DNA from 2 places in the Trichocoleus sp. ST-U2 genome. Region 2 is predicted to be linked to the other one. Evidence: predicted binding sites of a transcription regulator. Region 2 holds the regulator's gene; the other holds the start of a gene.
What was found. The regulator HrcA, encoded in region 2, represses chaperone genes, less so after heat shock. The targets are predictions, from matches to a motif close to ANTTAGCACTCNNNANTNNNGAGTGCTAANT.
Positions count from the first base shown of each region.

Region 1 (5,633 bases), on a different contig from region 2:
TCGCTGGAACTTCTTAGGTTTATGGGGTTCTGTGACCAGAACGGGCGGTGATGATGCTAAAGCCCAAGAATTGGTCACTAAAGTTTACAAGAATGTCCCCGTGCTACCGAGAGACGCCCGCGAAGCCAGCGATGTCTTTTTCAAGCAAGGACAGGGAGATGTTTTAATCAACTATGAAAACGAAGTAATATTGGCTGGACAAAACGGTCAGAAACTGCCTTATGTCGTGCCCGATACGAATATCTCCATCGATAGCCCTGTCGCCGTTGTGGACAAAAACGTTGACAAACACGGCACAAGAGAAATTGCAGAAGCGTTTGTCAAGTTTCTGTATACCCCAGAAGCCCAACGAGAATTTGCCAAGGTGGGATTCCGACCCGTTGATCCGACAGTAGGGGAAGAAGTCGCGAAGCAGTATACCCCAGTTAAAACTCTCTTCACCGCTCAAGATTTAGGGGGCTGGGACGAGATCCAGAAGAAGTTTTTTGATGACGGAACAATTTTTGACAAAATTCAAGCTGGTGGCAGATAAAGACTGACTAGGAGCTAATTGCTAGTTGCATCATGATCAACCAACAAAAGATTAAGATTCGTTAGCAATTAGCCACCAGTAAAACCAAGAACAAGTACCAAATTTCATCATCCTTATAATCCTGGATACTTTCCTATGGCTGTATCGGCTCCTCCTCAACAAACTTCTGTGTCGAAAAACCCATTTCACCAGATAACCAGTATGTCCTGGCCTTGGCGGATTACTTTGGGGTATCTCACCTTCATGCTCATCCTGCCCGTGTCCGCCCTTCTGTTGAAAGCAAGTACAGAGAAACCGATTGATTTTTGGAGGATTGCTACCAGTCCCGTCGCTCTTGCGACCTACGATGTCACCTTCATCACAGCCTTGATTGCGGCACTGCTGAATGGGGTGTTTGGCGTTTTGATTGCTTGGGTTTTGGTTCGCTATGAGTTTCCATTCAAACGGTTCATTGATGCAGCCATTGATTTGCCTTTTGCGCTGCCTACTTCAGTCGCGGGTTTGACACTGGCAACGGTCTACAGCGAGAACGGTTGGATTGGTTCCCTGCTAGCACCTTTGGGGATTAAGGTGGCATTCACGCGATTGGGAGTGGGGATCGCGATGGTGTTTATCTCCTTGCCATTTGTGGTGCGAACCTTGCAGCCTGTATTGCAAGAAATGGAGCATGAAATTGAAGAAGCCGCTTGGTCTTTGGGAGCCTCTAAATTTCAGACCTTTTGGCGGGTTGTTTTGCCACCTTTAATGCCAGCAATTTTAACAGGTGTAGCGTTGGGATTTGCCCGTGCTGTTGGAGAATATGGCTCGATCGTAATTGTGGCGGCGAATATACCTTTTAAGGACTTAATCGCCTCTGTTTTGATTATTCAGCGATTGGAACAATATGACTATTCAGGCGCAACGGTGATTGGCACCGTTTTATTAGTAATTTCGCTGTTAGTTCTAATCGTAATTAATCTTTTGCAAGCGTGGGGACGACGGTATGAACTCTAATGTAGCAGGGAAGTCTTTTAATCCAGATTCAAAAACGCCTCAAGTCTCCTCAATCCAGAAGGAAAAAAGCTGGGTAAAATTTGTTTTGATTGGGGTAGCGATCGCTTACTTAGCTGTGATTCTGTTCATTCCAGCCATCAACGTCTTTGTGCAAGCATTTAAGGGAGGGATTGGCCCCTTTATACACAATCTGACGGAACCCAACTTTCTTCATGCTGTAAAGCTGACTATCTTGATCGCCCTAATTGTCGTACCGATGAATGTCGTGTTTGGACTCTGTGCAGCTTGGGTGGTCGCACGACATCGATTTCGGGGTCGAACCTTTCTCATCAGCCTTTTAGACATCCCCTTTGCCGTATCCCCAGTCGTCGCTGGACTGATGATCGTGCTGCTCTATGGACGCAATGGTTGGTTTGGGTCGCTGCTAGCGGCAGCAAACATAAAAATTATTTTTGCCGCGCCTGCAATGATATTGGCGAGCGCATTTATTACGATGCCTTTTGTCGCCCGTGAAGTGATTCCTGTTTTGGAAGAAGCTGGTTCAGATCAAGAAGAAGCGGCTAAAACGTTGGGTGCGAATGACTGGCAAATCTTCTGGCGCGTCACTCTGCCGAATATTCGCTGGGGTCTCCTCTACGGCGTCATTTTGACCAACGCCAGAGTCATGGGCGAGTTTGGTGCCGTCTCGGTTGTATCTGGCAATATTGCGGGCAAAACTCAAACCCTGCCGTTGTTTGTGGAGGAAGCTTATAAGCAATACCAGACTCAAGCATCTTTCTCAGCCGCCGTTCTGCTTGGCGCACTCGCGTTAGTGACCCTGGTCTTGAAAGAAATTCTAGAGCGTAAAACCAGTATTAAAGATGTTGAATAGGAGGAATTGAAGACTATGTACAGTACAAATGACTTGCCTGTAAATACCTCTAAACCAGCTCAATCTACGACTGGGCACGAAGATAAAAGACCTACTAAAATGCGTGTCAGAATCCGCATTCCCAAGGAATATCAGGAAGATCCAATCATCTCACGACTAGTCTCTCACCACGGTGTCACAGTTAATATTGCTGCTGCCCTTTTAGGAGCCAACGCTAGAGATGATGGCTGGTTTGACCTAGAACTCTCAGGATCGACTCGCCAACTTCAAAGCGCCTTAACTTATTTGAATGAACTGGATCTAGAACTGTGGGGCAAATCTGACAGCGAACAAGATGGGTGGTAACGAAAATTTAAAAAGGCAAAATTAATAATAGAAATTATTAATTTTGCCTTTTTATTTGTTAAGCCATATTACTCTCAATCGCCCAACGAGCTAACTCCGTGCGGTTATGGAGATTCGTTTTACCTAACATATTGGATACGTGGCTCTCAATCGTGCGCTGAGAGACGTTCATCTGCTCAGCAATTTCTCGATTTGCCATACCTCTTGCCACAAACTGAACTACTTTCAGCTCGGTCGGGGTTAATTCTACAGTGTCAGGTACCTGGAGTTTCGACCCTCCTTCGGTTCCTCTAGCTGGATGATGAATTAGGCGAGTGGCCTGCTTAAGAGAAGATTCCACTTGCGCCACCAATTCTTCAGGCTCAAAGGGCTTGACCATGTAGACATCTGCCCCAGTATTGAGACCCTTGACTCGGTCTTGACTTTGACCTTTCGCTGAGAGGAATAGAACTGGAATCCAGCTGATGCGGGGATCTTCTCTGACGTGTTGCACAAGGGCAATTCCGTCCATCTCTGGCATCATGACATCACAGATAATCATGTCAGGAATATCATGCTCTAGAACTTCCAGTGCTTCCCGACCATTTTCAGCGGTGATGACTTCGTACCCCCGAAATTCCAGGTAGTCCTTGACCAGCAAAATCAGGTTGGGGTCGTCATCAATCAGCAACAGTCGTTTGTTATCTCTTATACTGGTGTCTTTCATGCTGTGCCACTCGCCAAGCCTGGAATTGTGAAAATTTAAACCGTTTTGTACGTATAGTTTACGTTTTTTTCAGCACCCTGCTGCACCGACTCCTACTAAGTCTAGGCAATTCCTATAATCTCTTTTTAGAAAATTATAGTCACTGACATGGGTCACAACGACGAAAATCTAGTAGGTACACGGAAGAATATAACGTAGCTACTATGTTACTGTATAGGGTTTTGGTAGTGGATGAACCAAGAAAGCGTATTCTTGCACAATTTTGTTGCCAATCAGATGTTCTTGGATAATCCGCTCAATGACTTCAGGAGTCGCTCCACGATACCAAACACCATCTGGGTAAACGACTAGAATTGGGCCTTGGGAGCAAACTCGCAGACAGTTTGCTTTGGTGCGGAAAATGCAAAGAGGGCTTTTGTCGGAAGGCTTGTCTAGTTTTAGCTCTTTAAGTCGCTTTTTCAAGTAATTCCAAGATTCTAAACTGGTTTCCTTGGAGCAACACTGGGGTAAGGTTGGATCGGCACAGATGAAGACATGGCGCTGAATTTGATTCAGTCCCAAGGTCTGCACACAAGCGGCGAGAGCGTTTGGGTCTGATGATTGACAAGTTTCAGGAATTTCAGGGCTAGACTCAGCCACTGTGTTTTCAGTCATTATTTATTTGATTTCCTTGGAAGAAGCGAGATATCCGTTTTTTAGGAGATTTTAGCGGTTCCAATTTTTTTTAGCAGATTGAGTGCGAGCGCGCTATGCCATCCCAATGACTAAAGCTATCTTTGTGTCTTAAGCATTTCTACTAAAGTCTTCCGACAACCGGATAAGTTCGGGAACCCGTACAAAGAATTTTGTTGCGATCGCACACTGGTTGGGCTAAATTAGCACTCAGAGGTTGAGAGTGCTAATTCTCAACGAACGAATCGTGTGTCTTGAGTCAAACCTGTAATAGGAGCGAAGTTTGTATGGCAGCTGTATCTCTAAGCGTATCCACTGTTAAGCCGCTGGGCGATCGCGTTTTTGTGAAAGTGAGCGCTGCTGAAGAGAAAACCGCTGGTGGAATTCTTCTTCCTGATAATGCCAAAGAAAAGCCTCAAGTAGGGGAAGTCGTCGCTGTGGGACCTGGCAAGCGCGATGACAAAGGCACTCGTGTTGAGTTGGAAGTCTCTGTGGGCGACAAGGTTCTCTACTCCAAGTACGCTGGCACAGACATCAAACTCGGCACAGAAGAGTACGTTCTGCTCTCAGAGAAGGACATTTTAGCAGTCGTTTCATAAAGTTATGAGTTCTGAGTTGAGAGTTCCGAGTTAAAAACATCTGCTTAACTCAACGCTCAAAACTCAACGCTCAACACTCCTTCAAAACTCAAAACTCAAAACTCAAAACAACTGAGGAACTATGGCTAAGCGCATTATTTACAACGAAAACGCTCGTCGCGCCCTGGAAAAAGGGATGGACATCCTAGCTGAAGCAGTGGCTGTCACTCTCGGCCCTAAAGGCCGCAACGTGGTACTAGAGAAGAAGTTTGGCGCACCGCAAATCGTGAATGATGGTGTCACCATTGCCAAAGAAATTGAATTAGAAGATCACGTTGAAAACACGGGTGTCTCCTTAATTCGTCAAGCTGCTTCTAAGACCAATGATGCTGCTGGTGATGGCACCACGACTGCAACCGTTCTCGCTCACGCAATCGTAAAAGAGGGCTTGAGAAACGTTGCTGCGGGTGCGAATGCAATTTCTCTGAAGCGCGGGATTGACAAAGCCACTGGCTTCCTGGTGGAAAGAATTGCCGAACACGCCAAACAAGTAGAAGATTCCAAAGCGATCGCTCAAGTTGGAACCATCTCTGCTGGTAACGACGAAGAAGTCGGTCGGATGATCGCTGAAGCGATGGATAAGGTGGGCAAAGAAGGCGTCATCTCCCTAGAAGAAGGGAAGTCCATGACCACCGAACTAGAAATCACTGAAGGGATGCGCTTTGACAAAGGCTACATCTCTCCCTACTTCGCTACCGACATGGAGCGGATGGAAGCGGTTCTGGAAGAGCCTTTCATCCTGCTGACCGATAAGAAAATCACGCTTGTCCAAGACTTAGTGCCCGTTCTGGAGCAAGTCGCTCGTGCTGGTCGTCCTCTGATCATTATCGCTGAGGACATCGAGAAAGAAGCACTGGCAACCCTAGTAGTTAACCG
Region 1 is NZ_JAMPJY010000019.1:3,221-8,853, forward strand. Features, by position in the region: gene NC996_RS14315 (sulfate ABC transporter substrate-binding protein) at 1-532, shown strand, start outside; gene cysT (sulfate ABC transporter permease subunit CysT) at 668-1,525, shown strand; gene cysW (sulfate ABC transporter permease subunit CysW) at 1,515-2,396, shown strand; gene NC996_RS14330 (NIL domain-containing protein) at 2,496-2,741, shown strand; gene NC996_RS14335 (response regulator transcription factor) at 2,800-3,447, opposite strand; gene NC996_RS14340 (ferredoxin) at 3,649-4,101, opposite strand; gene groES (co-chaperone GroES) at 4,407-4,718, shown strand; gene groL (chaperonin GroEL) at 4,840-5,633, shown strand, end outside.
Region 1: the regulator HrcA is predicted to act here: its motif matches at 4,321-4,351, upstream of groES (co-chaperone GroES).

Region 2 (5,633 bases):
CCTCCCCGCGTACGGGGACGGGAACCGGAGCCGCAGGCGATGGCAGGGAGGGGTTCTTATATTACGGGGAATCAACCAGGCTGAATATTACCCATTAACGCCTCCACCAATCGTTGAAGATGGGCAGTTTCATGGGTTGCCATTACCGAGAGCCGAATTCGACTCGTAGGCACCGTGGGAGGACGAATCGCTGGGGCGAAAATGCCGGATGTTTTTAGTTGATGTCCCATTTTTAGCGCTGCTTCTGCACTTTCCAAGGGAAAGCAGAGAATGGGTGATTCAGAAGGCAGTAATTGTAGTGGTAACTTCTGGGCAATCTGCTGTTTGAGAAAATTGACATTACGCCACAAGCTAGCGCGACGTTCCGGTTCTTTTTGAACGATCCGAACGGCTTCCAATGCCGCAGCGGTATCAGCGGGGGAAAGAGCCGTCGTATAAATCCAACTAGGTGCCCGATTCCGCAAAAAGTCAATCACAGCCGAGTTGCCTGCGACATATCCACCCAAACTGCCTAAAGCTTTGCTGAGGGTGCCGATTTGAATCAACGGGACATTGCTACAGCGAAAATGTTCTACACACCCAGCACCCGTTGCTCCGAGTACCCCTGTGGCATGAGCTTCATCAACGAGCAGCATACAGCTAAATTCCTCCGCCAGCTCTAACAGTCCCGGTAAGGGGCACAAATCGCCATCCATACTGAAGACGCTATCTGTGAGAATCAGGCATCGACGGTATTTTTCTCGGTGTAAATTCAGTTGGGTTTTTAACTCCTCAACCTTGCAGTGAGGGTATTCAATAACCATTGCACCGCTAAGAATCGCCCCATTTTTCAGACTGGAGTGATTGTACCCATCAGACACAATCAGATCGCGTTTTCCGACTAAAGCAGCGATCGCACCTAAGTTTGCCAGATATCCAGAACTAAAAACTAAGGCATCTTCAGTTTGTTTGAGGGATGCGATCGCTTTTTCCAATTCCCGATGCAGTTCCCGATGTCCGCTGAGTAACCGAGAACCCGTGCTACCCGTGCCAAATGTCTGAGTAGCCGCTACTGCGGCTTGGATGAGGCGTTCATCCCCCGCGAGTCCCAAGTAATCATTACTGGCAAAATTGATGACTTCACGCCCCTCCAGCAACACCGTCGCACCCGGACGACTAGCGATCGCTTGCACCGACCGATACCAATCTGCGCGGTGAATGGTGGCGAGGGATTGCTCTACCCAAGCGTAAGGATTCTTTGGCATTTCGATCGGCTATAGCACCTTTAACTTGCCTGTATAGCAATTCTCACTTTGTTGCAATATACTCGGAACCTCACCCCCAAACCCTTCTCTCCACTTTTCGGTGAGGGGACAGTATTGAACCTCTTCCTGCTTGAGGGGAGGGGCAGGGGTGGGGTTAAACGGTACTGCGTCCAAACGAGAATTGCTATAAAAGAAAATACAGGAAAAGTGGCAATCATGCTTTCCACCTCCCAGAGACGCTACAGCACCCCTCTATATTTTCATTTTCTCCTTTCACATTCTCCTGGCACAACTCGCAAGCTAAGCTGTCAAATCAGACGCTTGAAAGCTGACGTCAGCACTTGATTCTGGCAAAGGTGGACGCAGGCAAAGATAAGCAAGTGGTCCAAATAATGGTACTAGCGCCACCGCCCAGAAAATTCGAGCATCCTTTATGTCCCGACGAGCCATATCATCGTCAAACAGTGACGTTAATGGAAACACCAGGCACATCAGACAAAAATCCAAACTGATGAGGTGAACGAATTCCCTGGTTTTAAACTGTTGAATATAATCTCCCCAATCTCCAGCAAATATTGCGTAGGCAAGTAAGCCAATCGTTGTTAACAGTAGGAAAATTCCTGTCCAACGGGAATCTAGAATTTTTAGTAATTTATCCTTCCGTCCAGGAAATTCTTGATTCGATTTTCGGAAAATTAAATAGGGGATAAAGCAAATCACACCCGTTCCATTTGCCCCAATGAAATAAGGCCATGAGCGAAACGGTTGCGTTGTGCCATCAGCAAACATCAGACAAGCATAAATCATAGGCCAAACGCCCATGAGCCAGAAGATAGCCACAAGAATTGCATTCACATCTGCCAACTGGAATGTTAACAACTTCCAAACCAGTGAAAACGTCTCTGGTTGAGCAAGTGGATCTAACCATACGGTATAGACAAGAAATGTAATCCATATCAAGAACAAGGCAATTTTTCTGCCCATAATCTTGACCCATAACTTTATACATCAATTATTTAACTTTAAAAGTCCGATAACAGCACTTACCTCCGTCTTAAGTCACACCAACTTGCATTCAAAAGAAAGCCACAGCCTCTCCTTTCTTTCCTCCGCGTCCTCTGCGACCTCCGCGGTTTGTTCTCTCCTAAAAACCTCGAAAATTGTTCACACTCGTGTAGTGTTCGCAACAGACTCTGGTGCTGAACCAGCACCGGCTTCTGGTAAAGGTGGACGAATACAGAGATAGGCAAGGGGTCCCAACAGAGGAACCAGCGATACTGCCCAAAAAACTGGGGGAATATTGAACCCTCGACGCGCCATATCATCGCCGAGAACGGTCGGAAACAACAGACAGAACAGGCAAAAAGCCAAACTCATGCCATTGACAAAGCGATCGCTTTGGAATTGTTGAATAAACCCTGCCCAATCACCCGCAAGCAAGCCAAATGCTAGCAAGAAAAGCGTGCTGAAATTGAGGATAATACCCGTCCAGCGAGAATCAAAAACTTTCAGCAAGGTATCCTTTTGCCCGGAAAACTCTTGATTCGGTTCCCTCAATGCTAAATAAGGTATTAGGCTAATCACTCCCGTTCCCGCTGAACCCAAAGCAAAAGGCCAGAAACGAATCTTTTGCATCCTCCCATCGACGAACAAAAGACAGCTATAGATGAGTATCCAGATGCCAATCAGGGAAAATATAGAAAGGATAATTGGGTTGACCTGGGTCCACTGACCCGTCAATATATTTTTAATGAGCCTCAGTGTGTCTGGCGTAATTGGCGGTGCCAGCAGCAAAACATAGGAGATAAATCCAGCCCATAATAACCAAAGTGCTGTTTTTCTAGCCATATTTCCATCAAATTTTAATTTCTAGATTGTGCGGGTTGCCGTTCCGTGGAGAAAGCTTCGGCATTAGTTTCTGGTAAGGGAGGACGCAGGCAAAGATAAGCTAAAGCGCCAAACAAAGGAATCAGTGCCACTATCCAAAAAAGTGCAGAATTCTTGATTCCCCGACGCGCCATGTCATCTCCCAGAAGTGCAGGAAATATTAACCACAGCAAGCAGAAATCCAAGCTCATGACATGAACGAAGCGATTTGTCTGGAACTGGTGAATATAATCTGCCCAATTACCGCCCAACAAGCCATAAACAACCAAACTCCCAGCGCCCAATGTCAGCAAAAGACCAAGCCACCGGGAATCGAGTATTTTCAGAAATAAATTCTTTTGTCCGTGAAATTCTTGGTTGGGTTCTCGCAATGCTAAATAAGGTAGCAAAGCAAACGCTCCGACTCCAAAAGAGAACGCCGAAAAAGGCCAAGCTTTTACCTTTTGCTGTTTGCCATCAATCAACATTAGGCAGGCGTAAATCATCGGTACGATGCCCAGCAGATTGAATAGAGCGACAACTAGGGGGTTAATCCCCGCCCATTGACCTGTAGAGAGGTTTTTTATCAGTTCAAACGTGCCTGGTTGTTCAGGAGGTGCTAATAGAAAGGCATAGGTAATAAATGCTGCCCAAAGCGACCAAAAGCCAACTTTTCTAACCATATCAATATCAATGAAAAATGAAAAGTAAAAATTAGAGCTAATCGAAATTAGCCATGTTTATCGTTCGTGGTTCGTAGTGAACGGCTACCCATTAGCTAATCGCGATTAGCTATTAGCCATTTTCTAAATTAAGCGGGTTGCGTAAGAGCATCAGAGAGATAATCGGCGGCAGCTTCAACGAGTGCGATCGCATTTTCGTACACCATCCGCGTTGGCCCCAAAACACCTACACTTCCCACGGGTACTGAACCCTGCTGATAAGTTGCAGAAATCAGCGTACAGGTACGCATCGGTTCTAAAGGATTTTCCGAACCAATCCGCACTGTCACTCGCGAACCAGAGGTGACATCTGAAATAGCCGTGACATCTGGTCTAGGCCATTCAAAGATTAAAGGCCACAACTGGTCTTGTTCCTCTTCCAATAGGTGTATAAGCGTCTGCACTTGCTGTAATTCGGAAAATTCTGGCTGACGCAATACTTCAGCGACGCCACGAACCATAATTTGAGTTGTGGCAGGTTGGGAAGTGCGACGGATCAAGTCGGAGAGGAGATTTCGCAAAGAATCAACATATCGTTGAAATTCTCGGTCTAGTTCGCTCCAGTCTAAAGTTGCCAGTTCACTGAGCGATCGCCCCCGCAAGTGGCTATTCAAAAAATTCGATAAAATTTGCAACTCCCGATCTACAATTTCTGCATCCGGTTGCTCATCCTCCGATTCTGAGAGCGGTAACTCCATTAAGACGCTAGTCGTCTCATAAGAATCCGTCACCACAATCAGCATCACCCTTCCCGGATCGAGCTGCACCAGTTGCAAATGCCGCAAACGATTAGTTCGAGTCTGCGGCATCGTGATCAGGGTAATATAACCGCTGAGCGTTGCCAGAATTTGCGCTGCACCCCGCAACACAGTCTCGAAGCTTTGATGTTCCAAGCTCAAACGGTTTGTGAATAACTGCTCTACCTGACGCCCCAAGGCTTCAGAAGGCTTAATTAATTGATCGACATAAATTCGATAGCCAGAGTCAGAGGGAACCCGTCCAGCCGAGGTATGGGGTTGATAGAGCAACCCCGCTTTCTCTAAGACGCCCATTGCATTGCGAATCGTCGCTGGACTGACGCACAGATTATACTCGTCTACCAAAGCTTTTGAGCCGACTGGCTCAGCCGTCGCAATATAGTGACGGACAGTTGCCCAGAGAATACGTTGTTGACGGTCAGTCAGACTTACTTGCCTAGCCATTTAAACGAAAGCCGAATTGGATAGGGTTTTAAAAACAATTGGAAATTCCTGGACTTCTGATGATGAATTTCTCAGTAAGTCCGGCGCTCTTGTCAAGCAAGCAGCCGATTAAATATAGGATAGGTTAAAACAGAATAGCAGATGCTGCCTTCTGCCTGCCGGTTCGCCACACCCAGCCAGTAGAAGCATAACAGCCGCCGAACTCCAACCTTAGACATACCATGACGATCGAGCGCAGAGTTAGGACATTATCGCTACCCGTAACTCTAGAGTCCACAGTCTCTATCAGGATTGTCTGTAGTCTACTCGACTGCATCGAAGTTTGTCAGCCAAAACCTCTAAATACTTATTTCGCTAGTAAAAATTAAAACAATATCGTGAACCGTATTTAATTAAAAAATCTAACCCCAGCCTTTTTCCTTAGTAGGGAAGAAAGAGAATTTCTGCCCTCTTGTTGCAGGAGCGGGGTTGGGGAAGAGGTTCCAGCTTCAAGATAGTTTTGTACTGGGATCATTAGTATTGGGAAATTGTCGGATCGACTCGGATTGAGTAGGCATCGATGCCACCAGCAATATTTTTGACATTGGTGAAGCCTTGCA
Region 2 is NZ_JAMPJY010000048.1:33,223-38,855, forward strand. Features, by position in the region: gene bioF (8-amino-7-oxononanoate synthase) at 72-1,244, opposite strand; gene NC996_RS23395 (DUF2834 domain-containing protein) at 1,545-2,228, opposite strand; gene NC996_RS23400 (hypothetical protein) at 2,409-3,092, opposite strand; gene NC996_RS23405 (DUF2834 domain-containing protein) at 3,107-3,793, opposite strand; gene hrcA (heat-inducible transcriptional repressor HrcA) at 3,922-5,034, opposite strand; gene NC996_RS23415 (hypothetical protein) at 5,159-5,350, opposite strand; gene NC996_RS23420 (rhodanese-like domain-containing protein) at 5,548-5,633, opposite strand, start outside.